DNA from 3 places in the Staphylococcus sp. aM genome. Region 1 is predicted to be linked to each of the others. Evidence: riboswitches for the same ligand, from Rfam matches in the RefSeq annotation. Region 1 holds a riboswitch; each other region holds the start of a gene.

Region 1 (10,655 bases):
AGCGGTAGAAAGAATGTCTAGTCATGTTAAACGTACGATACGTAAGGAAGTTATCGGTGGATTAGGCGGTTTTGGTGCAACATTTGATTTATCTCAACTCAATATGAAAGCACCAGTATTAGTTTCAGGAACAGACGGTGTAGGTACCAAATTGAAATTAGCAATTGATCATAATAAGCATGATTCTATAGGTATAGATGCGGTGGCAATGTGTGTGAATGATATTTTAACTACAGGTGCAGAGCCGCTTTACTTCTTAGATTATATTGCAACGCATAAAGTAGTTCCTGAAATCATTGAACAAATTGTTAAAGGTATCAGTGATGCTTGTGAAGAAACTAATACGGCTTTAATCGGTGGCGAAACTGCCGAAATGGGTGAAATGTATCATGAAGGTGAATATGATTTGGCAGGCTTTGCAGTTGGTGCAGTTGAGAAAGATGAATATATTGATGGTTCAGACGTGAAATCTGGTCAAGTAATTATAGGATTGCCATCCAATGGTATTCATTCAAATGGATATAGTCTAGTGAGACAACTCATTAAAAAGTCAGGTATAAACCTTAACGATAAATTTGGTCAGCATACGTATTTAGAAACATTTTTAGCACCAACCCAATTATATGTAAAACCAATATTAGAATTAAAAAAACATGTAACAATAAAAGCGATGAATCACATTACTGGTGGTGGTTTTTATGAAAATATTCCTCGTTCATTGCCAGATGGATTATCTGCAGAAATAAATGCAAATGCATTTCCTACACCTGCAATATTCGATTGGTTACAAGAACAAGGCAATATTAGTACTGATGAGATGTATAACATATTTAATATGGGCATTGGTTTTACTGTTATCGTCGATGAAATAGAGAAAGATAAGACGATGGATATTTTAAAACAGCTTAATGTGAATGCCTATGAAATCGGACGCATTGTAGAAGATAGTCATAACCCGATTCATATTCAGGGGGTATAAACGTGACCAAAGTAGCAATCTTTGCATCAGGTTCTGGAAGTAACTTTGAAAATATTGTACGACATGTTCAACAAGGACATATAGAGGATATTGAAATTACTGCACTTTATACAGATCACCATGATGCATATTGTATTAAACGTGCAGAACAACTAGGCGTATCAGTGCATATTAATGAGCCAAAGCGCTTTGAGTCAAAATCTCATTATGAACAACATTTGTTATCATTACTTTCTGCAGAAGGGGTTCAGTGGATTGTTTTAGCAGGTTATATGAGGTTGATAGGGGAGGATATTCTAAAAGCTTATCCTCATAAAATATTAAATATCCATCCATCATTATTGCCGAAATTTAAGGGGATAGACGCAATAGGTCAAGCATTTCGAAGCGGGGATTCAATAACTGGATCAACGGTACATTATGTTGACAATGGTATGGATACGGGAGAAATTATCGAACAAAGACAATGTGATATAAGAACGGACGACACAATTGAAACATTAGAAGAGAGAGTCAAACAATTAGAGTACGAGTTATATCCAAGCGTTATTGCGAAAATCATTCGATAGAGGAGTATTGAGAATAATGAAAAGAGCAATTTTAAGTGTTTCAAATAAAAACGGTATTGTAGAATTTGCAACATCTTTAAAAGAATTAGGTTATGAGCTTTATTCAACAGGTGGAACGAAACGCATTTTAGAAGAGGCACAAGTTGATGTGAAATCTGTGTCTGAATTGACTCAGTTTCCTGAAATTATGGATGGACGCGTTAAAACTTTACATCCAGCAGTGCATGGTGGCATTTTGGCTGACAGAGATAAATCGGAACATTTGGAAGAATTAAAAGCACAACACATTGATTTAATTGATTTAGTAGTTGTTAATTTATATCCATTCCAAAAAACAGTAGACAATCCAGATGTTACAGAAATGGATGCGATTGAAAATATTGATATTGGCGGTCCGACAATGTTAAGAGCGGCTGCTAAGAATTTTAAACATGTGACAACCGTTGTACATCCTGCTGATTATAATGAAGTAATTAATAGAATTAAAAATGACCAATTAGATGAAGCATATCGAAAATCACTTATGATTAAAGTATTTGAACATACCACTCAATACGATAAAGCTATTGTGAATTTCTTTAAAGATAATAAAGAAACTTTACGCTATGGTGAGAACCCACAACAATCTGCTTACTTTGTCAGAACAACTGATGCTAAACATACAATTGCAGGAGCTAAACAATTACATGGTAAACAACTTAGCTTCAATAATATTAAAGATGCTGATGCAGCACTCTCATTAGTTAAAAAATTTGATGAGCCAACTACGATTGCCATCAAACATATGAATCCATGTGGTGTGGGAATTGGAAATTCAATAGAAGAAGCTTTTCAAAATGCTTTTGATGCAGATAATCAATCCATTTTTGGTGGTATTATTGCACTAAATAGACCAGTGACAGCGACGTTAGCTGAAACACTACATTCTATCTTTTTAGAAGTTGTTATCGCACCTCAATTTACGCAAGAGGCTTTAGACATTTTAACGAAAAAGAAAAATATTCGACTTTTAGAAATAGATACAACGATTGATAATAGAGAACAAGAATTTGTATCAGTATCGGGTGGTTATTTAGTACAGGATAAAGACAACTTTGAAGTGAGTCGTGCTGACATGACTGTTGCTACAGAAGTAGAACCAACCGAAGCGCAATGGGAAGCCATGTTATTAGGTTGGAAAGTTGTAGGTGCAGTTAAAAGTAATGCAGTGATTTTAAGTAATGCCAAACAAACAGTGGGTATTGGTGCTGGTCAAATGAATCGTGTAGGTTCAGCCAAAATAGCATTGGAAAGAGCAATTGAAATTAATGATAATGTTGCATTAGTATCAGATGGTTTTTTCCCAATGGATGATACTGTAGAATTAGCTGCAAAAAATGGAATAAAAGCAATTATTCAACCTGGCGGATCAATTAAGGACCAAGATTCTATAGATATGGCAAATAAATATGGCATTACAATGGTAATGACAGGAATGCGACATTTTAAACACTAAAAGCAGGATGTTGAAGGGAGAAAAGTCATGAAAGTACTCGTTATTGGTGCAGGTGGACGTGAACATGTATTAGCCTATAAATTAAGTCAATCATCAATGGTAGACCAAGTTCATGTGATACCTGGCAATGAAGCAATGGTTAATGTGGCACAAATCCATACGAATATTAAAGAAAATGACCACGAAGCTATCTTAGAATTTGTCACTAATCATCAAATTGAATGGGTTGTAATTGGACCTGAACAACCATTGATAGATGGTTTGCCTGATTTGTTAAGAAAACATCAAATTAAAGTGTTTGGCCCTAATCGCGATGCAGCACAAATTGAAGGCTCAAAGGCATTTGCTAAAAGAATAATGGCTAAATATGATATTCCTACTGCACAATATAAGGAAATTGATGACAAGGATGAGGCATTAGTTTTTGTTGAGACATGTGATTTGCCAATAGTTATTAAAAAAGATGGTTTAGCTGCAGGTAAAGGGGTAGTAATTGCTTCAGAAAGAGCTGAAGCTAAAGAAGCAGTTCAACAAATGTTTGATGGAAATTCAGGAACTATTGTGTTTGAAGAATTTTTAGAAGGTGAAGAATTTTCTGTAATGACATTTGTTAATGGTAAGAGAGCTGTTCCATTTGACTGTATCGCTCAAGATCATAAACGTGCTTATGATTACGATAAAGGACCGAATACAGGTGGCATGGGTGCATATTGTCCAGTACCTCATATTAGCAATGATATCATTAATAGAACTAATAATGAGATTGCACAACCGATTGCACATGCAATGGCTGAAGAAGGTCATCACTTCTTTGGGTTATTATATATTGGTGCTATTTTAACAGAAGAAGGGCCGAAAGTAATAGAGTTTAATGCAAGATTTGGTGACCCAGAAGCACAAGTATTATTGACAAGAATGAATAGTGATTTGATGCAACATATTATTGCGCTTGATAATGATGAGCCGATTCACTTTGAATGGAAAGATGAATCAGTGGTTGGTGTTATGTTAGCTTCTAAAGGCTATCCAGGTAATTACGAAAAAGGGCATGAAGTCAGTGGATTTGAACTTGACTCAAATTACTTTGTAAGCGGTTTGAAGAAGGATAATGACCAGTTTGTTAATAGTGGTGGACGAGTCATTTTAGCTATTGGGGAAGGGCAAAATATAAAAGAAGCCCAAGTGAATGCCTATCAAAATGTTAAAAAAATAAAGAGCAATAACTTGTTTTATAGAACAGATATAGGAAATAAAGCATTGAAATAAAATGATACAAGAAAAAGAATGCGTTTACAGTCAACAACTGTTTATATTATTAAATCCTGAGACATTTATTTTGTCCCAGGATTTTTTGATTTATATATGGAATGATTGAAGTATGGATAAAATAATTTATTCTAATCTACCTATTCTGACATCATGGATACCAGTTATTGGCAAGGTAGCTGATAAATAATAAGAAAGTCCGATAATAATTAATAAACATATGATCAATATAATATCTTTGTATGAGAATGGTGCGTGATAATAATACGTTCTTGGACCATCTTTAAAACCTTTAGACTCCATTGCAACAGATAATTGATGTGCACGTCGTATGTTTTGACTTAATAAAGGAATAATTAGATGTTTGAGTCTTTTGAATCCTCTATAATTTGATTTATCTATCATTTGATATCTCATTTTTAAAGAACGACGTAATTGAATTAAAGAACTAATGATTAATGGTATCATTCTAATTGCGGCCATAAAGGCATAGGCAACTTTAGGTTTTACTTTTAAGTGTTGCATTAGACTATAAAATATCATGACCACTTGTGACGTTAATGCTATAAGAATACCAAACATCGACACTGTAATTGTACGAAGAGAAAGGTGAATACCTCTGACGATACTTTCCGTACTAATTTGAATGATGCCAAATTTAAATAAAATATGGTCACCATCACCATATAAAATCATGAATAGTGATGACAATAGAGCAAAGAACGTGGTTGCTAGTATAAAAGCACCAGTAATTTTAAATTGCGTTCCGTTAAACATAAGTAAAAAGATAAACATGAGACAAACGATGTAAATCATAAAGTCAAAATTATGAATAAAAATAATAAAGAAAAATAGTAAAACGCCTAAAACGAGTTTAGTGATAATATTGACGTCATCCATAAAGGTGTGTCTAATTTTCCAATGTTCAAACATGTTGATCACCTTTGATTTCTGTTAAATATTGGTTTTCAATTATCCATTGACGTGTTGGATAGCGTTTAATAATCTCTGGGTCATGTGTAACCATAATGATACTTTGTCCCTTAGATACTCTCTCTTGAAATAGTTTTATTAATTGAAATGTATTGTGGCTATCCAAACCAAATGTTGGTTCATCTAATAGGATGATATCTGCATTTGAACTTAATGCCGTTGCTACACTTAACCTACGTTTTTGACCCATTGATAATTCGTAAGGATGTTGATTTTTAACATTGGTTAAGTCTAGTAAATCTAATAAGTCGAGGGTTTTAGATTCTGCATTAGATGAATCTAAATGGTTAAAATGAATCAATATTTCATCATAAACAGAGTTAGTGATAAATTGAAGTTCTGGATTCTGATACACTAGATACATGTGCTTTGCAGCATCTTTAATTTTACGCAATTCCTGACCTTGAAATGTCATTACGCCTTTATATTTGATTAATTGTAATATGGATTCTAATAATGAGGTTTTACCAGTTCCATTTTGACCAGTTATCGTAATCCACTCTCCTGAATGAATAGCTAATTGATCCACTTTAAACAAATCTTTCTTATTACGAATGATGGCACCATGTTCAAATTTAAATAATGGCTCTATAGACGATGGTGCCATATGTTTAGGTTCAGGTGCATAATGCCATGCATTTGGATGCCATACGCCGTATTCACTTAGTAAATGTTCATAATGCTTTAAAATATGATTTGGCGTATCATCAGCAATGATTTGTCCTTCATAGTTCATTAATAAAACTCTATCAACATGTTGCCAAATATGTTCGACCTTATGTTCGACAATGAGTACTGTTTGATCTTTCCAAAGCTTAATCAAGCGTTGCCATAAATCAGATGTAGCATTAACATCCAACATTGCAGTGGGTTCATCTAAAAATAGTGTATCTGCCTGTTGTAATATTGTTTCGACGATAGCTAATTTTTGTTTCATACCACCACTTAATTGATTGATTTGTGTATTTTCGGTTACATTTAAATTCACTGATGCTAATGCTTGGTTAATGGCTTCATCCATATCTTGTCTTGGTACTTGTCTGTTCTCTAAAACAAAGGCAAGTTCTTCATAAACTTTAGGCATACAAAATTGTGAATCCGGATCTTGAAAGATCACGCCATTATGCTCTTTAATTTGCAATTCATCATACTTCATAGGTAATTCTATTAAATTGGGTACAATGCCACTTAATACATTTAAAAGCGTACTTTTTCCAGAACCAGATGGTCCTAGTAAAAGTACTTTTTCTTTTTCTTTAATTTCTAGATTTAGATTATCAAAAATTTTTCGATGTCCATTTGGATATTTCAAACGTAAATTTGTAACTTTTAACACTTTTAAGTCCCCTTATAATGTATCGTAATCATCTTTAGAAGCGGGTCTGAATACTTTAGTTACACCAGTTTGATCCAATGCTTTAACCAATAAATAAGATAATAAACCAGCAATAATAATACCACTAATCGCACGGAAAACAATGAATAAAATTAAGTTCCATCCAGCAACTTCATTTAAATAACCATAGAAATAGTCGACTGGGAATGATACAAGTGCAGTCACTAGTCCAGCAAGCATAGCTACCATGACTGAACGAGACTGGTATTTGAAAATAGCAAAGACAATCTCACATGCTAAACCTTGTAGAAGGGCATAGATAATCGTAGGTATATCAAATTTACCCATCACAATTGTTTCACCGGCACCTGCAGCAAACTCAGCAAGTAAGGCGATACCTGGCTTAGGAATAATTAAATAACAAACAATCGCTGCCATAAACCATACTCCATAGGTTAATTGCTCAAGGTGTAAACCAGCGACTTGTGCAACATTATAAAATAACCACCATAAGTTATAAATAATGGCAAAAATTACAGAGATAAGTACTGTCACTAATATCTCAGAAAGCTTTAAACCTTTTGACATAAAAACATCCTCCTAAAAAAACGCACAACCATCTCTAGGAAAGTTGTGCGTAAAACATAAGAATATGATTCAACATACGATTATAATCTTTGTTAATTACACTTTCCTACGCTAGTATCTAGCTAGATCAGGTTCAAAGGGTTTGAGGGTTAACCTCATCTCAGTTCAAAACACCCCTAGTGCGTTTATTATTTTTAATTTGTCTTTAATGTATGATTTTTCATGTGGATTGTCAAGTTAATAAAATATTTCATAAAATAATATTTTGATTTTATGCAAAATAATTGGAAGTGAGTAGGAATTTTAGAAAGGGATATGGAATAAAGAATCATAAAAATTAAGTGAAATAGACGTATATTGCTTGTAAACATAAAAAGTACCTAGGATATCAAAAACACCCTAGGCACGTAGTTTTTATAGAAAATTGAATTCTTATTATGATTTAACTAGCAAGTAGATATTAATTTAACGCATCATCAATATCTTTTTTAGTTTGTTCTGTATCATTTGTTTTTTCTTCTTTTTGTTCTTTTAGTTTCTCTTCTGCTTCTTTGGCTTTTTCAGCTGATTTTTTTGCAAATTCTTCATTACTCATAATAAATCCACCCCTAATTGTGTTTTATTGTTTACATACACCTTTTACCCAGTTATGCTAATAATAAACTTTTCTAGGTCTATAGACGTATTTAGTGATTTATTAAAGACAAGAATAAGTTCTTCATATATAATAACTTTTGAGGTGAATAGTATGTCTTTTCTTAAGAAACACACCGAGATCATATTTAGTTATATCATCGGTATCGTTTCACTTTTCACAGGACTCATTATATTAATTAACTTACCGCTTATTAAACAGTTAAATGGAGATAAGAAGGTAAATACACATGTGTATAATATATGGGAATTCCTGAACGCATTTTTCGCTGAAATAATTAAAGTGATGAGTAGATTTATCGGGGGTTTCCCAATTGTAAGTGCCATAATCATTATATTATTTGGTATCTTAGTAATGTTACTAGGTCATACGTTATTTAGAACAATTAAGTATGATTATGATATTTCAATTTTCTTCTTGGTCATAGGGGTAATGTATTTCTTAATTACTCTAGTTCTTATGATGCAAGTGTATGGATTCTTTGGTATCGTATTTATTATTCCGTTCATCATACATATTGGATACATTGTATATAAAGATGAATTGAATAGTGATAATCGAAAAAGTCATTATATGTGGATTATAGTGTCATATGGTATCAGTTATCTTATTACTCAAATTGCATTGCATGGTCGTATTGACGCTAATGAAATTGAATCTATTGATATTTTAAGTGTTAATACATTCTTTATTATTATGTGGTTATTAGGACAAATGTCAATTTGGAACTTCTTGTTCTTAAGACGTGCTCTGCCGCTTACTAAACAAGAATTAGGCGAAGAAGAACCTGAATTATCAAGAACAAGTAAAGGTAATGTCTCAAATCAAACTAAAGTTCACTTAAAACAACTACAAGATAAGACAACAGAATATGCACGTAAAACAAGAAGAAGTGTTGATTTAGAAAGAATTAGAGTTAAAAGGGATAAATTTAAAGAAAAAGTAAAAAATATTGTTGATATTCAAGAAGATGATATTCCAAATTGGATGAGAAAGCCAAAATGGATAAAACCAATGTATGTTGAAATTTTCTGTGGTTTAGTTATATTCTTCTTTACATTCTTAGAATTTAACAACAGAAATGCATTGTTCTTATCTGGAGAATGGGAATTATCACAAACGCAATATGTGATTGAATGGGTAACATTATTATTACTTTTATTCATTATCATTGTTTATATTGCTACAACACTTACTTATTTCTTAAGAGGTAAATTTTACTTCTTACAATTATTTATGGGAAGTATCTTATTCTTTAAATTATTAACTGAATTCATAAATATTATGGTTCACGGTTTATTGTTATCTGTATTTATAACACCAACTTTATTGCTTATGTTACTAGCAATGATTGTTGCTTATTCATTACAGTTAAGAGATAAACCAAAAGAATGATAAAAAGAATATAAAAACAAATTAATCTAAACAAATCACACGTGTTATAGGGTGGGTTACAATTCCTTCTTTAATCGATCGAATTGTAAGCTCACTCTTTTTTGTTAGAAAATAGGACTAAGTAGCATTCTTTGTTAAAATAATAAATGAATCATTCAATTAGTAAATATATATAATGTAAAATGCATTTACGAATCAACATAGCAATGTGACGGTTGAAGAAATTAAACGTATAAAAGAAAGGTTAGTGTAATAAATGAAGATTGCAACTTTAAATAGAGGTAAAGAATCAAAATATCACAATCAATATCCTTTAATTGATGAAGAAGATATTTATGCCCAAGATCATCTTAAAGAAGGTGATTTATTCAAATTAGTTGATGGGAAAGAACAATATGTAGCAACTGCTTATGTAGGTAGACAACACAAAGGTTTAGGTTGGGTATTGAGTTATGATCCATCTGAAGATATTAATACTGCATTTTTTAAACGATTATTTGAAAAAGCTTTAGAAGAACGAGAATATTACTATCATATAGATGGTACGAATGCTTTTAGATTGTTCAATGCTGAAGGTGATGGTGTCGGTGGTTTAACGATCGACAATTATGATGGGCATTTATTAATTCAATGGTATTCAAAAGGTATTTACAAATTTAGATATCATATATTAGAAGCTATCAAAACAGTCTTTAAGTATCAGTCTATCTACGAAAAAATGAGATTTAAAGATACTGAATATACAGGTGGATTTGTTGAGGGAGAACAACAAGCATTTCCAATCGTCATCGAAGAAAACTTCACTTTTTATAATGTGGATTTAGATGATGGCTTAATGACAGGTATTTTCCTTGATCAAAAAGAAGTAAGAAAGAAATTACGTGATCAATTCTCAGAAGGGCGTCATCTTTTAAATGTGTTTAGCTATACAGGGGCTTTTTCAGTAGTATCTGCAAATAAGGCTAAATCAACAACTAGTGTAGATTTAGCTAATCGCTCTAGAGGATTAACCGAAGAGAATTTTGGGCTTAATGCTATTGATCCAAAATCACAATATATTTATGTCATGGATACATTTGATTATTATAATTATGCAAAACGCCACGGACATCAATATGACACTATTGTGATTGATCCACCAAGTTTTGCACGTAATAAAAAGAAAACATTTTCAGTACAAAAAGATTACGACAAATTGATTAATGGTGCTTTAGAAGTATTATCACCAAAAGGTACATTATTATTATGCACAAATTCAAGCGTGTTTTCATTAAAGGCATTTAAAAATGTTATCAAAACAACATTAGATGAAGCTGAAGTGGATTATGAAATCAATGAGGTGATGGGATTACCTAAAGACTTTAAAACACATCCACATT
Region 2 (10,655 bases), 1.1 Mb from region 1:
TGTTAAATGCATCTAATGTGATTAATTGTTGGGAAAACCCATATCCACTAATATAACGTATAGCTTCAGCCACTTCGTAACTCGCTACAATCGAAACGATAGGTGGCAAGACGCCATTGATAGCACAACTTTCACCAGTTTGAGGAATTTGCTGTAATAAACATTTAAGGCATGGTCCAGTAAAATCAATACCATAAACGGTGCCTTTGCTACCGACAGCTGCACCATAAATCCAAGGAATATTTAATTTATGACATACTTCATTAATCAAATAACGTATTTTAAAATGGTCCATACCATCTAAAATAATGTCTGGATGAAAGTCTTTAATGATGTCTTCGATATTTGTAGATAACAACTCTTGATAATAGGTCTTTAAATGTACTTGTTGATTAATAGTATGGACTTTCTGTTTAAGTGCCTCAACTTTAGATGTCATAAGTTGTGCATCTTGCTCATCATACAAAGTTTGTCGATGTAAATTGGATAATTCTACAATATCCATATCAACGATGGCTAAATGATGGGCGCCCATGCGTGCTAATTGGTCTATTATATGACTGCCTAATGCACCAGCACCAAGTACCATGATTTTTGTTTGTTCTAATTGAGCCTGTCCTGTTTCGCCAAAAGGTTGAAAGCGTGTTTGTCTTTCATAACGTGACATTATAAGAAGCCTAAGCCTTCTGTAGGACTTGATGCTTGTGCTGTATATTTTACGGGAATACGACCAGCTTCATATGACAATCTTCCGGCTTGAATACCTAACTTCATTGCTTCGGCCATTTTGACAGGATCTTTAGCTGCAGAGATAGCAGTATTTAATAATATTGCATCAGCACCCAATTCCATTGCTTGACAGGCATCTTTAGGAGAACCAATACCGGCATCTACAATGACAGGGACGTTAGCATTTTGAATAATATAACTTAAATTAAGTGGATTATTAATACCCCTACCTGTACCAATAGGTGATGCTAATGGCATTACCGCATGGACACCTAGGGCTTCTAACTTTTTAGCTAATACAAGATCATTAGAGATATAAGGACAGACGATATACCCTTTTTCTAATAGCACTTTACAAGCTTCATACGTTTCAAACGGGTCAGGTAATAAGGTTTCATCATCACCAATGACTTCAACTTTAATCATGTCGCATACACCAGCGTGATTTGCAATTTCTGCGATACGGATGGCTTCATCAGCAGTTTTAGCACCTGCAGTGTTAGGAAATGTAATGAAATCTTTTAAGTTCACATTAGCTAGTGGGTTTGGAAGATTTTTATCATATAAATTCATACGTCTTACTGCAAATGTTAATACGTTTGTTTCAGCTGCTTTAATTGCTTCGGATTGAGTTTGTTCATCCTCGAATTTACCAGTACCTAATAATAAACGAGATTTCAATTCTAATTGACCTATTTTTAACATTTTATCCGCCTCCTACAAATTCTAATAATTCTAAACGATCATCTTCTCTGACTATTTGATTGTCAAAATCATCTTGCTTAATTAAAGATTGGTTATGCTCAACTACGACACGTTGTGGGTCTAATTCTAATGATTCTAATATGCTTGTAATCGAATCTTCTTGTTCAAAGGTAAATAAATCTCCGTTAATGATGCACTTCATTTTGCTCACTCCTTGATAAACTAAATGCTGAATAGCTTACTGGTTTAATTCCGTATAATAGCCAGTTGGCAATATCTTGACCGATCTTAGGCGATAACAGTATACCGTTACGATAATGACCAGTGATGATAAACAAGCCGTCATCGATTTGATCCATGATAGGTAATTCATGTTCTGTGTAAGGTCTTATGCCTGACCATTGTTTTAGAATATGGCCATTCGATAGTCCAGGTATACGTTGTTGAGCATGATTGAGTAGCCATGAAATACCTAGGTCACTATTACCGACACTGTAATTATTGAATTCACTTGTCGCTCCAATTAAGTAGCGATGTTTTTCCTTTGGAACGATATAGCAACCATTCGTCATGAACACAGTATGATTTAATTTAAGTGAAGGTTGTTCAACTAATAATACCTCACCTTTAACACCAATCACTTGTCTTGGTATAGCGTAATCTTTTAATAGCTGAGTAGACCAAGCACCACCTGCCACAATTACTTTTTTAGCGTAGATATTAGCATTATTTGTTGTAACTGTGTAAAAACCATTATTGTGATGAATGTGTTTTACTTCTGTTTGATAATAACGATGAACATCGCGCTGAATTATTGATTGTAATAAAGCTTTAGTATAGTGATTGGCATTGATTTGACCGTCCTTTGGAATATATATGGCTAAGTCAGTTGGTTCGACATGACCATTTGACAGGTTAAATAGTTCATCATCTGAGAGTAACTCAACGCTTGGGTCTTTTGATTTAAGAAAGGCATATTGTTGAGTTAACCACTTTACGTCTTTGGTTGATGATGCCATTTTAATTAATCCAGACTGTTGAAATTCAATATCAATACCAGTTTCATGATAGAGGGCATCACTTAATTCTGGGAATAATGACCTAGACGCTACTGCTAATTGAAATAATTCACTATCAGTTGTGAACTCATTTTGAGCGCCTAACATGCCACCGGCTTTATAAGAGGCATGCATACCTGGTATATCTCGGTCTACAATAGCAATATCTAAATGTGATTGATTAAGTTGTCGAGCTATCGACATACCTATCACACCAGAACCGATAATAAGAACATCATGCATGAGCGTGCCACTTCCTTTTTAAAGAGTTAATTTCGCTAACGGTAGAGGTCATGAAAAATGAAATTGAACATAGACCATCAAATGCTGTAGGTAATTGAGAAATGGTGGACGGGGAAATTCCGCCTATAGCATAAATAGGAATATCAATCTCGAGTACGTCATGAATCTCTTGAATTGTTCGTGGATGTTCATCTGGGTGCGACGATGTAGGGAATATGTGACCGAAAAAGACATAATCTAATTGCCACTCATGACATTGCTTAACCATTTCAATATTATGCGTTGACATACCGACAACTAACTCAGGATGTTGTTGTTTGATTAAAAATGCTTCTTCGTCATTTTCTTTAAAATGAATACATTGTAAATTTAAAGCTTTAAGTAATTTAAAATGACTATGAATGATTATTTTATCTTTGGGAAATCCAGCTTCAATGAGCTGTACAATAAAACCTTGTAACTCAAAAGCAGACATAGGTGTTCTAAAGAGTAAGCCATCAATGGCCGGCTCTATAGTCAAAAAATGCCTTAAATCTTGCTGTGACAATTCTTTATAAAAAGTTATCGCAATAAATATATACATCACCTCAACAAAAAACGCTATTTCCACATAGTAGGGAAATAGCGTTAAATTGCTAATGAGTACTTTAAATTCATAGCTATGCCACTTCCCTACGCCAGTACAAACTGGATCAGGTTCTAGGAATTATAAAGTCACATCTTTACTCTCAGCCTTAAACAAAGGCACTTCCAGTGGGTTTATTATTAAATTGTATGAATGGAATAGCGCTTTCAATTTACATACAGTTTACTATTTTTTATTGACGGTATCAAACATGACAACTATCTTTATTTAGCTTTTTTTGGAATAAAGGCAAGAAAGAAACAACCAATTTAGACGAAAACGCAAATGAACATGAATAGCTTATTTAAATATTGAAAATTAAATGTAAGTATTGTTAATTTTTATTGAATAAATTGTGAATATTTTCTAAATTTTATATTGTAACCGTTTCCATTTCGTGCTATTATAATAAAAATTGTAGTGCTACAAGAAATGAAAAGATGTGTGATTAGAAGTTAAACAGTCATCATTAGGAATTTCTGAAACTTAACGACAACACATAGAAACAACATATCATTATGGGAAGTAGGAAAAGAAATGAATAAAAAAAGAAGTAACGTTCGTTGGTTTTTTGCGATTGCATTCTTTCTTATTGGTGTTATAGCTTATATGGATAGATCTAATATTTCATATATTGCTGTACCAATGATGGAAGACTTACATTTAACAAAAACACAATTTGGTTTATTAGCGTCATTTTTCTCATTAGGTTACGCTTTAATGCAAGTACCGTCAGGGATGTTAGCAGAGAAATTTGGACCACGTAAAATGATTACAATAGCTTTAGTATGGTGGAGTGCTTTTACAATTCTCACAGGTATGATTAAGCATCATGGTTTATTATATTTTGTTAGATTTTTATTTGGTGTGGGAGAGGCGCCTATGTATCCATCTAATGCAGTGTTCAATTCATTTTGGTTTGCTAAAAATGAAAAAGGAAGAGCATCAAGTGCGTTATTAGCAGGTTCATATTTCGGCCCTGTGTTAGCACCGATTGTAACCATCGCGATTGTTAACGCATTTAATTGGCAAGCAGTCTTTTATATTTTTGGTGCGGTTGGTATTGTGATGGCAGTTCTATGGGCAATTATCGCTAAAGACTTGCCGGAACAACATAAAATGGTCAATGAAGCTGAAAAGCAATTTATTACTGTGCATAGAGACATTGTTGAAACTGATAAATCACTACCACCTTGGAAACGTTTTTTAACTCACTTTAGTTTTTATGCGATTGCGATTCAGTACTTTGTAGTACAATTTGTCATTACATTATTCTTAATTTGGTTACCAACATATTTAACAGAACAATACCATGTTGATTTCAAAGATATGTCAATTAGTTCATTACCATGGTTATTAATGTTCTTCTTGATTTTATCTGGTGGTGCTATTTCAGATAAGATTTTAAATACTGGTAAATCTCGTTTCGTCGCACGTGGCGTCATTGCGATTTTAGGATTTGTCGTCTTCTCAATATCAATCTTTTTTGCAGTACATACTGAAAACTTATATGTCACTATATTCTGGTTATCTCTTGGCTTAGGTGGCGTTGGTATGTCTATGGGTATGAGTTGGGCCGCAGCGACAGACTTAGGTCGTAACTTCTCTGGAACAGTATCTGGTTGGATGAACTTATGGGGGAATATTGGTGCCTTAACGAGTCCATTCTTAGCTGGTGCCTTTGTTGAACAACTTGGTTGGAGTATGACGTTCCAATTATTAATTATTCCAGCAGTATTAGCGATTATCATGTGGTTCTTTGTTAAACCTGATCAACCATTAGTGATAGATGAACATCAATCAGTTAAATAATTTGTAAATATCAAATACGAGCAATAAATGAGGATAGACAGGTCGTTAAGATCATGCTTCAAACTCATTTATTGCTTTTTTAATTTTACTAGGTGCATAATTATATTATAGAAAGGTGTGATTCGAATGATGATAATCAATGCTAAAATTAAAATATCAGAAGAAAAACGTGATGAATATTTAAAACTTATGAAACATTTAGTTTCTGAATCAAGAAAAGAAGAGGGCGTACTATTCTATAGCCATTATGAAGATGTGCAAGATAGAAATACGTTTATCGTAGTGGAGAACTACGTAGATGAAGCGGCTATTAAATCACATAATGAGTCTGAACATTTACAAATGTTCAAAAATGAAATTGGTAACTTTGTCGTAGAAGCACCAGTGATTGAAGTGGCTCAACAAGTCAAATAAATATTTATATCGGTATAAAGGGAATTAGTCATCAAACAAAAAGAAAAGTGTTATAATAGTTTTTGTGTTTTGATGAATTGCAAGCAATACATCCGATAAATTGACGCTATAGAGAGCGGGATAAAGCTGATTTCAAAAGTGAAATGAGAACCATTCCGTTCTCTTATTTATGTTCAAATAAAAAAGAAAGGAGAGCATATTTTGAAGAGTTTCTTAAAGACAGTATTTTATTTTAATCGATCTAAGATTGATATGTTCAAAGGTATCAGACAAGGCTTGCTTATGATAATACCTGCATTATTAGGTTATTACTTCGGCTTTTTCTCATTTGGTTTACTTATTGCCACTGGTACTTTGGCACATATTTATGTTTTTAAAGGTTCACCACAATCTATGATTAGAACGGTGGTGCTTTGTTCGTTAGCTTTCGCAGTTTGTATGATGTTAGGGACATTGACAGCTGCACAACCGCTCATCTTTGGTATTTTACTTCTAGTTGTAACGGTGGTGTCATTTTATATATTCACAGATTTAAAAATTGCGGGTCCATCATCAACTTTCTTTATAGTGACATTTTGTTTACCAATGAACTTACCAATTGCACCTGATCAAGCATTAGTGAGAGGACTTGGTATTCTTATTGGTGGTGCATTTGCGACACTAGTTGTACTTATCACTATCTATATGAAGAAAGAAAAAACAGAGGATAGTGCCATTAATTCTGACTTCAAAGTGATTCAAGATTTAATGAAAAATTATAATGATCCAGAATCATTTAAGAAAGTGGCAACATCTGCAGTGTCTTCTTTTAAAGCATCAGATAAATTATTGATCACATCATCATCTAGTAATGGTAAATTAAGTACGAGATTCCAAAAATTACTATTAATACATACGTCAGCACAAGGTATTTACTCAGAATTACTTGAATTAAATGAAAAGGGTGTGCGTCCATTACCAAATGAACTGCTTGAAATGCTAGACTTTATCATTGATAAAATAAGTCATCCATCTTCAAATGGTAAAACATGGAGAAAAGAAGTAGATGTGAGCCCAGAATTCGAAAACTTAATTAGTCATATATTAAAAATTGACGAAATTGCTCATGCAAACTCTGAACATCTTGAACATGAGGCAAACATTCGAAAACCATTATACAGTAAACGTATTTTACAAAACTTAACATTAGATTCGCTCGTATTTAGAAATACATTACGATATACAGTCATTATTGCAGTAGCAATCTTTGTTGCTTTATTCTTTGGATTTGATAAAGCTTATTGGATTCCACTTTCCGCACATACATTATTATTAGGTACATCAACGATTCACACATTAGAACGAGGAATGGCCAGAAGCTTAGGTACGTTACTCGGTGTAGTGGTACTTTCAGGAATTTTAGCATTTACAGTACCAGCCCCATTAGCAGTTGTATTAATGGGCTTCGGTGCGATGATGACAGAAGCATTTGTTGGTGTTAACTATACTTTTGCAGTTATCTTTATTACGATACAAGTTATCTTATTAAATGGATTGGCATCACAGAATTTATCCATCTCAATTGCTTTCCCACGTATTGTCGATGTGGCCATGGGGGTTGCCATTGCATTACTCGGTTTATTTATACTAGGACAACGTACAGCGTCTGCGTTATTGCCTAACACTATTGCAGATGTTGTTAGACAAGAAGCGAAATTTTTCCATTATTTATTCTCCAACAATGAATACAAAAATGAAGAACAAGAAAAACATTTAAGTCTAAGCTTGTCAGTAAGATTAAACAATATGACGCAAATGTACAACGCAGCAAATGGTGAATTATTTAGTAATAAGTCAGTTATTCAATATTACTATCCAAGTATATTTGCCTTAGAAGAAATTAGTTTTATGTTGAGTAGAGCTTTAAACGATAAAAATCGAACTAGAATTGACGATCAACAAATGGGTGAATACTTAGCTATCTTTGAAAATATTGCTAAGCACTTTGAACTCCACTCTCATTTAGAAGTTAAAGACTTAACAGATTTACCGCAATATAATTATATTAAGTCAGGTTTAATGAAGATTCAGAATAATAGTCAAAAAGAACGTAAAGATGCAAGTGAAACACTAGCATTTGCTTAAGTTTGCGAATGATTAGGCAGTCTGAGGGTTGTCTAACTTCAGAGTCCGGTCATGGTGATTGAATAGTTGAAAAGAGTGGTAAAGAAAAGTATCACACTCATTAACTAGGAGATGAAATGCAATGCCTTGGACTATGGAAGATTATCCTCAAAGCCTAAAGAATTTAGACAAATTAGAACGAAAAAAAGCAATTGATATTGCTAATGCTATGCTAAAAGATGGTTATAAGGAGTCAGATGTGATTCCAATAGCAACACAACAAGCTGAAAAATGGTATAAACAAGCATCTGAAGAAGAACTAGAAGAACTCAAAAATAAACACATCACACAGCATCTACAAGATAAGTCAGCGCAACCAGAATTAAATGAAAAGCCAGTTCATATATATTTCGAAGATAATGAATGGAAAGTGAAAACAGAAGATGCAAAACAAGCATCTGATACATTCACATATAAAAAAGATGCTATAAAGCGTGCCAAACATATTGCAGACAATAAAGACACTAAAGTAGTTGAACATCAAAAAGATGAATAGAATGACTAGAGGTTGAGACATAACGTTTTTGTGCTCTGGGAAACCGATTAACGGCGTCCTAAAAGCAGGATTATCGGCAGAAACTCTCACGATTCGACAAAATTTGGAAAACAATTTTGCTCATCGTTCGGTTCTGCTCAAATCCTAAACGCTTTTGTCCCGACCTCTTATTGTTTACGACTAAAGTAGGTAATGCAATTATTTCTTATTCTCATTGAACTTCGATATAATGAAGGGGATAAAAGAGATGGAGGAAATCATATGTATGTAGAGAGAAAACCATCATTATACCTTGAAGACTTGAGATACGAATTTAAAAATAGTTTAAGTGCTATTCAAAATGGTGATGAGGCATTTGATATTTTAGTAGGATTTGTTGAACTCGATCATATTTATTCATCCGCACTTAAAGAAATAAGTACTAAGTTAAGCATTTTAGATGATAATTTCAATCATAGATATAAACATAATCCCATACACCATATGGAACGACGTGTTAAAGAGATGGGGAGTTTAGTTAAGAAGCTTAAACGGAAAGGTTTAGACATTAGTGCACAAAGTGCTAGAGATCATATTATGGATATCGCTGGTATTAGAGTGATATGTAATTATATGGATGATATTTATGTTATTGAAGAGATGTTATTAAAACAGGAAGACGTCAAATTAATTAAACGCAAAGATTATATTGAACATCCTAAAGAAAATGGTTATCGCAGCTTACATATTGTGGTATCGATTCCAGTATTCTTAGCAGATTCTGTAGAAATTATTCCAGTAGAAATTCAAATTAGAACCATTGGTATGGATATGTGGGCGAGTCTAGAACATAAAATCCGTTATAAAAATAATGCAGATACTGAAAAATATAAAGGTTTATTAGAACAATGTGCTACAGAGATTACCGATGTAGAAAGTAAGATGCAACAGATTCATACTGAAATATCTAAGGATGATTAACGTCACCCTTAAAGAAAGATGAATAAGGTAGTAGGTCGCCAATTTACTAAAGCATGACGACTTACTACTTATTTTTATGTAAAAAGGATTTTAATTAAAGTAATATGATAAAATATTTAATATATATAATATGATTTTTGAGAATTAGAGGGTTAAGATGAATAAGCAAAATTTTAAAACACAACTATACCAATTAAATAATTATGAAAATGAACAAAGTGAAGTGATATATGCAGGTAATCCCAATTCTAAAGAGGCCATTGTCTTTATTCATGGTGCATTACTTACGTATAAGATTATGACCATGTTTGAACCATACATGAGAGAATACAAACTGATATTTATCAACTGTCCTAGTAGAGGTAAGAGTTCTGAAATTGAAAGGGATAATCACACATTAGATGACTATTCAGAACGTGTTTATGATGTATTAAGTCAGATTGTGAGCGAGCAACAATTGTCAGAAATAAAAGTAGTTGGTTATTCTATGGGAGGTATGATTGCTACACGTTTATTGAAATTTAATACACTGCCCATTTCTCATTTGATTTACCTAAACAGTGCTGCAAAAATCACACCAGATGGTAGTATGTTAGCACGCTTATTTACGTCAGATAGTAAGCGAGATATTTTAAAGGATGAAATTAATGCAGTGAAAAATTTACCACAATACATACTCGATAAAACCATTTTTGCGCAAAAAGAAAATGCGATTGAACTATTTCAATTCGTCGCACCAATCAAGACAATTATCACAGATATTTTGTATACGATTAATGCTGATTACCTACCAGATATTGAAGAAATAGAAACATTTCCGAAGATACTATTCATGTCTGGTAAAGAGGATCAAATTATTCCATATACAGATTCATTAGCTACGTTAGAACAATTCAAAGCTTATGGTGGCACAACAAAAGAAATCGTATATGAAGGAATAGGGCATCTTGATTTTCCAAGTGTATTAGAAACAAAGTCAGAACAAGAATTAGGTGTTGTAGATCATATCAAACAATGGATTCAAGAATAATTACGTATGTTATTTGTAAAATGTATTCCAAATTGTCACAAAATTAATTATTGTATTGAAACACCTGCTCAATCTTCATAATTTCGTAAGGATTTTAAAGCTTCGATGACTAAAATAATCGAGGCTTTTTATTATTTTAGTTAAAGTAAGCGTTTGCAAAAATGTGCATCATGTTTTAATATACTTGTATACAAGTATAGAACGACGAATGAAAGTGCGGTGTGAGCTATGACATATGGCTATCCAGAACAATGGAAACGACATTTAACTACAGGTGAGGCGATAGCTGCAGAAATTAGATTAGGCATTATTAAAGGTGATATTCAAGCAGAAACACTACTGACTGAAAATCAAATTGCTAAACAATTCAATGTGAGTCGCTCTCCTGTTAGAGATGCATTCAAGCTATTACAAACAGAT
Region 3 (10,655 bases), 960 kb from region 1:
AATTCATTACCAAATATCTCATCACGTGTAGTAAAAGGAGTAAATTATGAAATATTCATCCCGTCAACAGCCTAACAAACATTGGCTACTTAAAGTAGACTGGATTTTAGTAGCAATCATTACATTGTTAGCTATATTAAGTGTTACATTAATTAGTTCTGCCATGGGTGGTGGACAATATAGCGCTAACTTTGGAATTAGACAAATATTGTACTATATACTAGGCGCAATAATGGCCATAATAATTATGTTTATTTCACCTAAAAAAATAAGAAATTATACATATTTGCTTTATGGAATTTTTTGCATATTATTATTAGGACTTTTAATATTGCCAGAAACACCTATCACACCAGTTATTAATGGTGCCAAAAGTTGGTATAGCTTTGGACCAATTAGTATCCAACCTTCCGAATTCATGAAAATTATACTTATATTAGCTTTGTCTAAAGTAGTAGCGCGACATAATCAATTTACATTTAACAAGTCATTTCAATCTGATTTGACATTATTTTTCAAAATCATAGGCGTTTCTATTATTCCAATGGCGTTAATTTTATTACAAAATGATTTAGGAACAACATTAGTTATTTGTGCAATCATTGCTGGAATTATGCTAGTGAGTGGAATTACATGGAGATTACTTGCTCCAATTTTTATTGCAGCAATCGTAATTGGTTCGTCAATTATACTTACTATTCTTTTCAAGCCATCTTTAATAGAAAACTTATTAGGTATAAAGATGTATCAAATGGGCCGAATCAATTCATGGTTGGATCCTTATTCATATAGTAGTGGAGATGGTTATCACTTAACTGAATCACTAAAGGCCATCGGTTCAGGTCAACTATTTGGTAAAGGTTATAATCATGGTGAGGTTTATATACCTGAAAACCATACCGATTTCATTTTCTCTGTTATTGGCGAAGAAATGGGGTTCATAGGATCAGTTATTCTCATTTTGTTATTTTTAATTCTAGTCTTTCATTTAATTAGATTAGCAAGTCGGATTAATGACCAATATAACAAAGTTTTTATTATAGGATATGTATCACTTATTGTTTTCCATGTTCTGCAAAATATCGGAATGACTGTTCAATTGTTACCAATTACTGGTATTCCTTTACCATTTATTAGTTATGGTGGTAGCTCATTATGGAGTTTGATGACTGGAATTGGTGTCATTTTATCTATTTATTATCATGAACCTAAAAAGTACGAAACTTTAAAAGACTAATTTGATATCATATAAAAATAGAGTCAACCCCTTCGTGGGCTGACTCTATTGCTTTACTAAAAAAGTCGCCGATTAAAATCGACGACTCATATTCAGAATTTAAGTGTACTTACTAACCAAAATCCTAAATCAAGTTCACTTATTTACATTCGTGACTGATTTGATTTGTTGTAGGTAACGTATTAATAATGTCTAAACGAGATTTAGTTTTTTTAATATTTACACCTAATGATGATAATAAATTGACCACATTTTGAATTTTCTCTGAATTCTTCACTAACAACACCTCGTTTGGTTGACTTCATAATAATCATACCCCAATTCAGCCTACTTTACTACATGATTTTTAAAATTTAATATAATCTTTACTTTTTATAACTTAAAAATATGTTCATTAAACTGAATTTGCATATGATCAATAGAGCACTTTATATCCAGCATCATAAATTTCTTTTTCAATACTATTTAAATTCGCAGGTGTCTCAAATTCAATTGTTATGTTTCCAGAATTGATATCAATATCAACTTGATATACACCTATCATTTCAGTTAAAAGATTTTTTATAGCTTCAGATTGTTCTTGTGTTTCTATTCCAGCAGTATATACAATTTTTTGTTGCACTTGATATCCCTCAATCTTTCATTAATTTTTGAAACGTAACGAGTAGTTCCTCCATTGCTTCTTCTTGATGACCTTGATTTACTTTATCTGCTATACAACTTTTCATATGTTGTTCTAATAATTTAGTAGCTACACTATTTAATGCAGAACGTGTAGCTCTAATTTGAGTTAACACATCATCGCAATAAACATCCTCTTCTATCATTCGATTAATAGCTCTAACTTGACCTTCAATTCGGTTTAATCTCGATTTTAAATTGACTTTAATTTGTTCAGAGTGATGTGCATGATCTTGTTCTGTCACTTGAGTCACCTCTTTATTGATTTCCTTATTATCCTACTTCTCTAACACCATTTAGTCAATGATAGAAAGACTTATTAATACAATCAGTATAATGATAAAAATATGACTTCATGGTACAATTATGTAGTTAAAAACTTTTGTTAAATCAATTAAATTTTAATACAAATAATATAATAAGGAGGTATTTTATGGTCGAAATATTCACAATGACTTTCGCTCATTCCAATCTAATTATCAATATTATTTTGATTGGTGCTTTTATTTTGAACTTAGCTTTCGCCTTTACTATTATTTTTATGGAAAGACGCAGTGCTAATTCAATATGGGCATGGTTATTAGTCCTTGTATTTTTACCTTTATTAGGTTTTATATTATATCTACTTTTTGGCCGTCAGATTCAAAGAGATCATATTTTCACATTGGATAAAGACGATAAAGTAGGCCTTGAAATGATTGTTGATGAACAACTTGAAGCCTTAAAAGATAAAAACTTTTCAAAAGGGAATCATCAAATTGTTAAATTTAAAGAAATGGTCCAAATGTTGTTATATAATAATGCAGCGTTTTTAACAACAGATAATGATTTAATGATATATACTGACGGTCATCAAAAATTTGATGATTTATTAGAAGATATAAAAAATGCTAAAGATTATATACATATTCAATATTATATCTTTCACAGTGATGAACTTGGCAAGACCATTTTGAAGGCTTTAGAAGATAAAGCTGAAGCTGGTATTGAAGTTAAAATGTTATATGATGACATGGGTTCAAGGGACTTAAGGAAAAAAGATTTGAAAGCATTTCGTAAAAAAGGTGGTCACGCTGAAGCCTTTTTCCCATCAAAACTACCCCTTATTAATTTACGAATGAATAATCGAAACCACCGTAAAATTGTTGTGATAGACGGTAAAATAGGATACGTGGGTGGATTTAATGTTGGTGACGAATATTTAGGTAAATCTAAAAAGTTTGGATATTGGCGTGATACGCACTTACGTGTTGAAGGAGATGCAGTGAACGCCCTTCAATTAAGATTTATCCTAGATTGGAATTCTCAATCTACTCGTGACAATATAACTTACGAAGAACGCTATTTCCCAGATGTCGACTCAGGTGGCACTATTGGAATACAAATAGCTTCTAGTGGTCCGGATGAAGAATGGGAGCAAATTAAATATGGCTATTTAAAGATGATTTCTTCTGCTAAAAAGTCGATTTATATCCAATCACCATATTTCATTCCTGATCAAGCATTTTTAGATTCTATCAAAATTGCTGCACTTGGTGGTGTAGAAGTCAATATTATGACTCCAAATATGCCTGATCATCCATTTGTTTATTGGGCAACATTAAAAAATGTCGCTTCTCTTTTAGAAGCAGGTGTCAATGTATATCAATACAATAATGGATTTTTACATTCCAAAACATTAATTATTGACGATGAAGTCGCAAGTGTTGGTACTGCCAATATGGACCATAGAAGTTTTACACTAAATTTTGAGGTTAATGCCTTTATATATGATGAAGGTATTGCTCGTTCTTTAAAACAAGCCTTCATAGAAGATATGAAAGTATCAGATCAATTAACTAAGGAAAAATATGCATCACGTAGTTTATGGATCAAATTTAAAGAAGGTATATCACAACTCTTATCTCCTATTTTATAATACTATGTATTCAACAAATAAGATTTAATCGATTGTAAAATAAAAATATATGTAATTAAAATAATATCAAACCTGAGACCAATACCTATTGTTGTCTCAGGTTTTCGTTTTGAAGGGATGAATAGAAATGAAAAATGAAGAACGCATTCAAATTGCTCTAAATTATATGAAAGAATTCCATAAAAATGACTACAGTGGTCATGATGTTGCACATGTTCAACGTGTACATGCATTAGCAAAGTATATTGCTAAGAAAGAAGGTTTTGAACATTCTTTTATTATTGAATTATCAAGTATTCTACATGATACCATTGATCCTAAATTAGTAAATGAACAACAAGCTAAAGACACCTTAATAGAATTTCTAAATAATATTGAATTATCTATAGATGATCAAAATCATGTTATACATATTATTGAGAATATGAGTTATAAGAATGGTTCTAACAACCATATTGAATTATCAACCGAAGGTCAAATTGTGAGAGATGCCGATCGTTTAGATGCCATTGGAGCTATTGGTATTGCTAGAACATTTCAATTTGCAGGTTATTTCAATGAACCAATGTGGACAGAAGCAAAGGTTCCTGATGATTTTAGCGATCATACTCTAACACAATTACCACCTTCCGCTATCAAACACTTTTATGAAAAATTATTTAAACTTAAAGATTTAATGCATACTAAAACTGCTAAGCATATTGCAACGCAACGACATGAATTTATGAAGACTTTTGTTTCCCAATTCTTAGATGAATGGCACTATATATAAGAAAAACCAGCAAATCAGTGATTTGCTGGTTCTTAAATTATTTTTTATTTTTCTTTGAAACGACTTGAGTATTTTTACCTTTTTTATTTGATGACTTGCCGTCTTGATCAAATTTTTCAAGTAATGGTTCAACTTCTTTTTTAGCAAGTTTAGAATAATACATATTAGCAAAGTGTGTTTGTACAACTAAGAATGCTGCACTGACTGACCAATATAAACCTAAAGCTGAAGCTGAACTTAATGAAATCCAAATAATCATGATTGGTGATACAATCATCATCATGTAACCCATTTGACGTTGTTCTTGTGGCATAGTTTTACTTGAAACATATGCTTGAATAAAGTAAAGCACACCTGCAATAATTGTAATCCAAATATCTGGTTTAGTTAAATTAAACCATAAAAAATGAGGGTGTACAGATAAGCCACTGACTAACTTGTCCTTAAGAACAAAGTATAATCCCATGATAATAGGCATTTGAATTAGCATTGGTAAACAACCTAGCATGCTCTTCATTGGATTCATATCATATTTTTTATAGACTTCCATTAATTCTTGGTTAGCCGCCATTTTCTCTTCTTGAGTGCGTGCACGTTTAACCTTTTCCTGAATACCATCTACTTCAGGTTTAGCAACTTTCATTTTTTCACGCATCATATGACTATTTTTATAGTTAGATAACATGAATGGAAGTAACACAAGACGAATAACAAATACTAAAATGATAATAGCTAAACCATAATCATTGTGTAAAACATCGTTACCCAACCACTGTAATAAGTGTTTCATTGGATCAACGAACGTATTATAGAAAAATCCACTACGAGCTCCAGGTTTTGAATAATCACAGCCTGCTAAAAAGACCATTAAACCTAAAAACAAAGGTAGCAACGCTTTTTTCTTCATTTTTCCACCTCTATTGTAATATTCACATAGGATTTATTCTATCATACTCATACTCTAGGATAAAACAAAAAGTGGAAAAAATTAAAGATTACTTGAAATATTTCTTGAATTCATTAACAGTGTTGTCAATATTGTTACTTCTACTTATTGCTGAAATCACTGAAATACCATCAGCCCCTGCATTAGCAATGAGTCCTACATTATCTTCAGTAATACCGCCAATGGCAACCATAGGAAATTTACCCATTTTTTGTCTTAATTGTTTAATCATATCAGGTCCTACAGGTGCATTAGCATCACTTTTAGATGGCGTTTCAAACATTGGTCCAACTCCGATGTAATCAACATTAGTGAGATCCGATTTTTCATACTCATACAAATTACCGACACTAAGACCAATAATCTTATCTTGAAAGTCATTTGAAAAGGCTCTAACCGCTTCATCATCTTGACCAACGTGAATACCATCAGCATTAATACGCTTAGCTAGAGACACATCATCATTAACAATAAATGGTACAGAATATGTGTTACATAGCGCTTGTAACTCTTTAGCTAATTTTTCTTTATTCAATCCAGATAAAGCCTTGTCGCCTTTTTCTCTAAATTGAAACATCGTTATGCCAGCTTCTAAAGCTTGTGTAAGGATGTCTTGAATAGTTTGATTTTCTGGTATATCTTGAGTGCCACATATAAAGTAAATTTTTAATTCTGAAGCTTTAAATGACATTTATTCAACCTCTTCTTTGCTAACAAATTTTTTATAGGTTTGATAATTCAATAAATACAATTGATCTAGCAATTCAGACAAAAATGAGCCAGGACCTTTAGCATGATCTGCTTCTTCAGCAACTTCTCCAGCTATATTATAAAAACTTACTGCTTCGACAAGTGTTTCTTGTTGAGGATGCTGATTTCTAAATAAGAAACTAGCAATAATTCCACCTAATAGGCAACCAGCACCTGTGATTTTAGCAGACATTGGTGAACCGTTCGAAAGTTTAGTCACTTTGTCATCTTGAACAACAATATCTTCTTTTCCTGTGATTACAATTGCAGTTTGATATTTTTGATAAGCCTTCTTAGCAATATCTATTGCATTTAGCGAACTATCTCCATCAGTACCCTTCATTGTTGTATTGTTATCAATGAGAGTCAAGATTTCTGAAGCGTTGCCTTTAATCACTGCAACTTTAACTTCATTTAAAAAGTTTTTACAAAAATCTTTTCTGTATTGTGAAGCTCCTACTGCGACAGGATCAAAAACAATTGGTGTACCAATTTGATTTGCAATTTTACCTATCTTAATTAAATCTGCTTCATTATTATGCGTAAGTGTACCAATATTAATAAGTAATCCACTCGCAACTTGATAAAAATCTTTAGCCTCTTCTGGTGCTTCACTCATTGCCGGACTTGCACCAATACTTAATAATCCATTTGCAGTAAAATTCTTAACTACATCGTTTGTATAACATACAATTAAAGGGTTCTCATTTCTTAGCTTTTCTAAATTATTCATCATCTAAACCTACTTTCTTAAGATACGCAAAATGATTGACTGGGCCACGACCTTTACCAATCTCAGGGGTATATTTAATACTCAACGAAATAAATTTTTTTGCTTTTTCAACTGCTTCATAAATACTACGACCTTTAGCTAGTTCGGCAGCAATGACAGCTGAAAACGTACAACCTGTACCGTGTGTATGTTTAGTATCAAATCGTTCATCTTCAAATGTGTAAACGCCATCTTTTGTAAATAAAAAATCTTTAGCATTATTTAAGTCAGCAGAATGTCCACCCTTAATGACTACACCCTTGCTTCCAATTTCATTGATAAATATATCTCCTGCTTTTCGAATATTTTCTTCAGTATCAATCTTTATTCCAGTGATTTCTTCCGCTTCTGGAATATTAGGCGTAACAACATCAGCTAGTGGCAATAATGTACTTTGCAACTTTTGTTTGGTTTGATCATCCATCAACGAATCCCCACTTTTGGCTAACATGACAGGATCAATCACGTATGGAATTGTAGGATAATCTTCTAAATAATTTTTGATTAATTGCATCGTCTCCTCTGTAGCAATCATTCCTGTTTTAATTGCATGAGGAAGTTCATCATTAAATACACTATCCAATTGCTCTTTAACCCATGATGTCTCTAAATTATGAATATGGTCTACCCCCATTGTATTCTGAGCAACAATACTTGTTATAGCTGCCATTCCATAAACACCACAAGAATGGAATGACTTCAAATCAGCCATTACACCAGCACCGCCAGTTGGATCAGTACCTGCAATAGTTAAAGCAATTTTAGGTTTATTCATCTTTGTCACCTCTAAAATTCCATTTTTCATCTACGTAGGCCATATTGAAAAAGTTTCTTTCATGAATAGTACTTTGTAAGAAATTCTCCTTAATCTCTTCTTTTCTTTCTGAAGTACAATTCTCTGTTAAACGATCCATTAATTCATCAAATAAATTTACTAATGCATCCATTTCTGTACTATAAAATTCAAACCAATTAGACGTAATTGAATCTTTATTAAGTTGATTGTCCTTTATCGCTCTTTTACCAATTACCGCATATACATATGGACATGGTGCCATTGCTGCAATCGTATATGCAGCATTTTCATGTGCATAGGCATTATAGTACATATGCTTAATATAATGATCACCACTTGGTGGCCATACCTTTTCTTTAACAATCTCATGATAAGGTTCATTGATAAATGAAGCTAAAATTTCATGTGCCTCTACTTCACCTTCTAATAAAAATTCAATCTGTTCAACTAAAAATTTAACATCATCCATATTAGGCACTTTAGGAATTAATAGTGCATATAGATTAGCAAATTCTTTTAAATAAGATGCATCTGCACGTAAATATTGTCTCACCGCTTGTTTAGATAATTCACCATGTAATAAATCTTGAATGAAACCATCATTATAGATATCTTCAATAATAGGTTCTGCTGCCATTCTTAAATCTTTAGAAAAACTCATAAAATTGCCTCCTTGAAATAAAAAAACTACTTTCCAAACGTGGAAAGTAGCAAAATTAAGGCACGACCTCATACCGTTAATATGTTACACTACTTTCCTCCGTTGGTACTAACCAAATCAGGTTTTAAGGGTCTGAATTAAATTCATCTCAGCCTTCATAGGCGCCCCTAGTAGTTCTTTTTTTAATCATTTTCAATTATTACAATAGCAAATGTAACATATAAATTCAATTATTAAAAAATGTATATCAATATATCTTTTGATATACATATAACTAAATCTAACTTTTCACAAATAAAAAACACCCTATCTAAAGATAGGATGTTTAGTGAAATCTATATTATGCAGTAACCCATTGGCTTGGGCCAGCTGTATCATATAATTTTTGTGCTGCAGCGTCTTGAACATGTTCAGGAGCGCTAGAAGCTGGTTGACCTTTGTACTCAGATGGAGCTACTGAATCCCATGTAGATTGTAAGAATTGATACTTACCTGAAGCACCTGTTGATGGGTTTGTAGCGTGGATGTCGCCACCTGATTCACGTTGTGCGATTTGTTTTAAGTGATCATTAACATTTACTGATGAACCACTTGAAGCTTCATTTGAGCTTGATTCATTGTTTGAAGTAGTAGCTTCTTGTTGTGGTTGTTGAGTTTGCTCTGTTTGTGGAGCAGAAACTTGCTCAGGTTGATCAGAGTTTGATTGTTGTTGGTTGCTAACTTCTTCTGCTGAAGTTTGGTTAGTTGATGCTGAACCTTGTTCACTTACATCTTGTTGTGGTTGAGCTTGAGTATTTGAAGCTTCACTTGATTGACCAGATTGGTGGAAATCCCATGAGAAGTTTGAACCATCTGATTCAAAATGATAAGTGAAACCATTATAATCGAATGTATAGTTATAAGCGCCTTCTTGGATAGGGCTTTCGTTTAATGATTGATCATTTGATTGTGCTTTTTGAGCTAATTCAGCTTCATTGATATTTGCTTCACTTGCGTGTGCGTCGTGTCCAGCGTTACCTGCTACAACGCCTAATCCTACTGCTAATGATGATGCGATAATTGTCTTTTTCATTATTAAAAAATCCTCCTAAAAGTGATTTGTTTTCTTTAACTAATTTACAAATACAACTTTAACATCTATAAATACACTGCAGGTTACAGCCAAATAAAAAAGGAAGCCTTTTTTTTACGTCCTAATTACATCGTAAATTGGTGTAAATTTAAATTATAAGTCTTTTGAAAACTGCCATGACAGTTTATAAAGGTTACATACTTGTGATATGTATGTAATACAAATGAAATCTATCAGATAATTCTGACGTAAAAGTGCCTATTTTTAAGTAATATATGGTACAAAAACGACCTTTTTATTTTATTAAATTTTAAAAAGGTCGCTTGAGTATAATTGAAAGATGATAATTTATATTAAGATAGGATAAAAGTATAAATAATTGGGAGTTGTTGAATAATTAATGGCTATCTAACCTATATGAAAGCATTCATTTTGTGCTTCATTAAATTCGTTAGAGAGGATATTGGATTCTTTTGTCTTAGAGGACATAAATTTAATTGTTTCTACATATACTTCAGTTACAAAATGTGTCTGATTATCTTTTTCATACTTACGAGATCGCATTTGACCTGTAATACCCACTAAAGAACCCTGTGATGTATACATTTCGATATTCGTAGCTGTTTTACCAAAAGCTTTACAATATAGGTAATCGCATGCGATTTCATTGTTCTGATCTTTATAATTTCTTTCCGTAGCAACGCAAAATGTTGCTACTTTACTACCTTCCTCCTTTTCAAAAATTTGGGCATCCTTTGTAAGTCTGCCAACTAAAACTATTTTATTTAACATGTGTCACCTCCTCTTAAGTAATATAATAATCACATCTATTAATACCGTCAAAATGCTAATTTTTCGAAATATATAGCTATTTCCCCTTCATTTTTGATATATTTAAAGAAAATAATCAATATTTAAATCGGTTGATTAAAAATAAATCACTTTTTGTAAATATATAAATAAATGGGATGTGGACTTAATGAAGACATTTAAAGCTGTACGTTTTCAAATTGTAAGCGAGAATGGCGGTGTAACTGAATATGAACTAGA

The links. Region 1 has a riboswitch for thiamine pyrophosphate ahead of P7F85_RS08770 (ECF transporter S component). Riboswitches for the same ligand answer to the same signal wherever they lie in the genome.
Region 2: another riboswitch for thiamine pyrophosphate. It lies ahead of P7F85_RS01905 (thiamine phosphate synthase); the one in region 1 lies ahead of P7F85_RS08770 (ECF transporter S component).
Region 3: another riboswitch for thiamine pyrophosphate. It lies ahead of tenA (thiaminase II); the one in region 1 lies ahead of P7F85_RS08770 (ECF transporter S component).

Annotation. Positions count from the first base shown of each region.
Region 1 is NZ_CP121447.1:1,777,840-1,788,494, reverse strand. Features, by position in the region: gene purM (phosphoribosylformylglycinamidine cyclo-ligase) at 1-979, shown strand, start outside; gene purN (phosphoribosylglycinamide formyltransferase) at 982-1,548, shown strand; gene purH (bifunctional phosphoribosylaminoimidazolecarboxamide formyltransferase/IMP cyclohydrolase) at 1,565-3,043, shown strand; gene purD (phosphoribosylamine--glycine ligase) at 3,071-4,309, shown strand; gene P7F85_RS08780 (energy-coupling factor transporter transmembrane component T family protein) at 4,436-5,242, opposite strand; gene P7F85_RS08775 (ABC transporter ATP-binding protein) at 5,235-6,638, opposite strand; gene P7F85_RS08770 (ECF transporter S component) at 6,651-7,226, opposite strand; TPP riboswitch at 7,313-7,414, opposite strand; gene graF (glycopeptide resistance-associated protein GraF) at 7,687-7,821, opposite strand; gene auxA (lipoteichoic acid stability factor AuxA) at 7,975-9,276, shown strand; gene P7F85_RS08755 (class I SAM-dependent rRNA methyltransferase) at 9,533-10,655, shown strand, end outside.
Region 2 is NZ_CP121447.1:417,750-428,404, forward strand. Features, by position in the region: gene P7F85_RS01885 (HesA/MoeB/ThiF family protein) at 1-667, opposite strand, end outside; gene P7F85_RS01890 (thiazole synthase) at 667-1,434, opposite strand; gene thiS (sulfur carrier protein ThiS) at 1,436-1,636, opposite strand; gene thiO (glycine oxidase ThiO) at 1,620-2,735, opposite strand; gene P7F85_RS01905 (thiamine phosphate synthase) at 2,728-3,318, opposite strand; TPP riboswitch at 3,388-3,497, opposite strand; gene P7F85_RS01910 (MFS transporter) at 3,898-5,172, shown strand; gene P7F85_RS01915 (putative quinol monooxygenase) at 5,299-5,586, shown strand; gene P7F85_RS01920 (FUSC family protein) at 5,788-7,710, shown strand; gene P7F85_RS01925 (DUF2188 domain-containing protein) at 7,832-8,245, shown strand; gene P7F85_RS01930 (GTP pyrophosphokinase) at 8,507-9,205, shown strand; gene P7F85_RS01935 (alpha/beta fold hydrolase) at 9,363-10,235, shown strand; gene P7F85_RS01940 (GntR family transcriptional regulator) at 10,464-10,655, shown strand, end outside.
Region 3 is NZ_CP121447.1:817,500-828,154, reverse strand. Features, by position in the region: gene P7F85_RS04000 (FtsW/RodA/SpoVE family cell cycle protein) at 47-1,237, shown strand; gene P7F85_RS03995 (Lmo0850 family protein) at 1,377-1,514, opposite strand; gene csoZ (putative copper chaperone CsoZ) at 1,653-1,859, opposite strand; gene csoR (copper-sensing transcriptional repressor CsoR) at 1,870-2,163, opposite strand; gene cls (cardiolipin synthase) at 2,352-3,836, shown strand; gene P7F85_RS03975 (HD domain-containing protein) at 3,964-4,608, shown strand; gene yidC (membrane protein insertase YidC) at 4,646-5,515, opposite strand; gene thiE (thiamine phosphate synthase) at 5,604-6,245, opposite strand; gene thiM (hydroxyethylthiazole kinase) at 6,246-7,037, opposite strand; gene thiD (bifunctional hydroxymethylpyrimidine kinase/phosphomethylpyrimidine kinase) at 7,030-7,851, opposite strand; gene tenA (thiaminase II) at 7,844-8,533, opposite strand; TPP riboswitch at 8,611-8,712, opposite strand; gene P7F85_RS03945 (transglycosylase family protein) at 8,874-9,605, opposite strand; gene P7F85_RS03940 (single-stranded DNA-binding protein) at 10,014-10,397, opposite strand; gene P7F85_RS03935 (YwpF-like family protein) at 10,585-10,655, shown strand, end outside.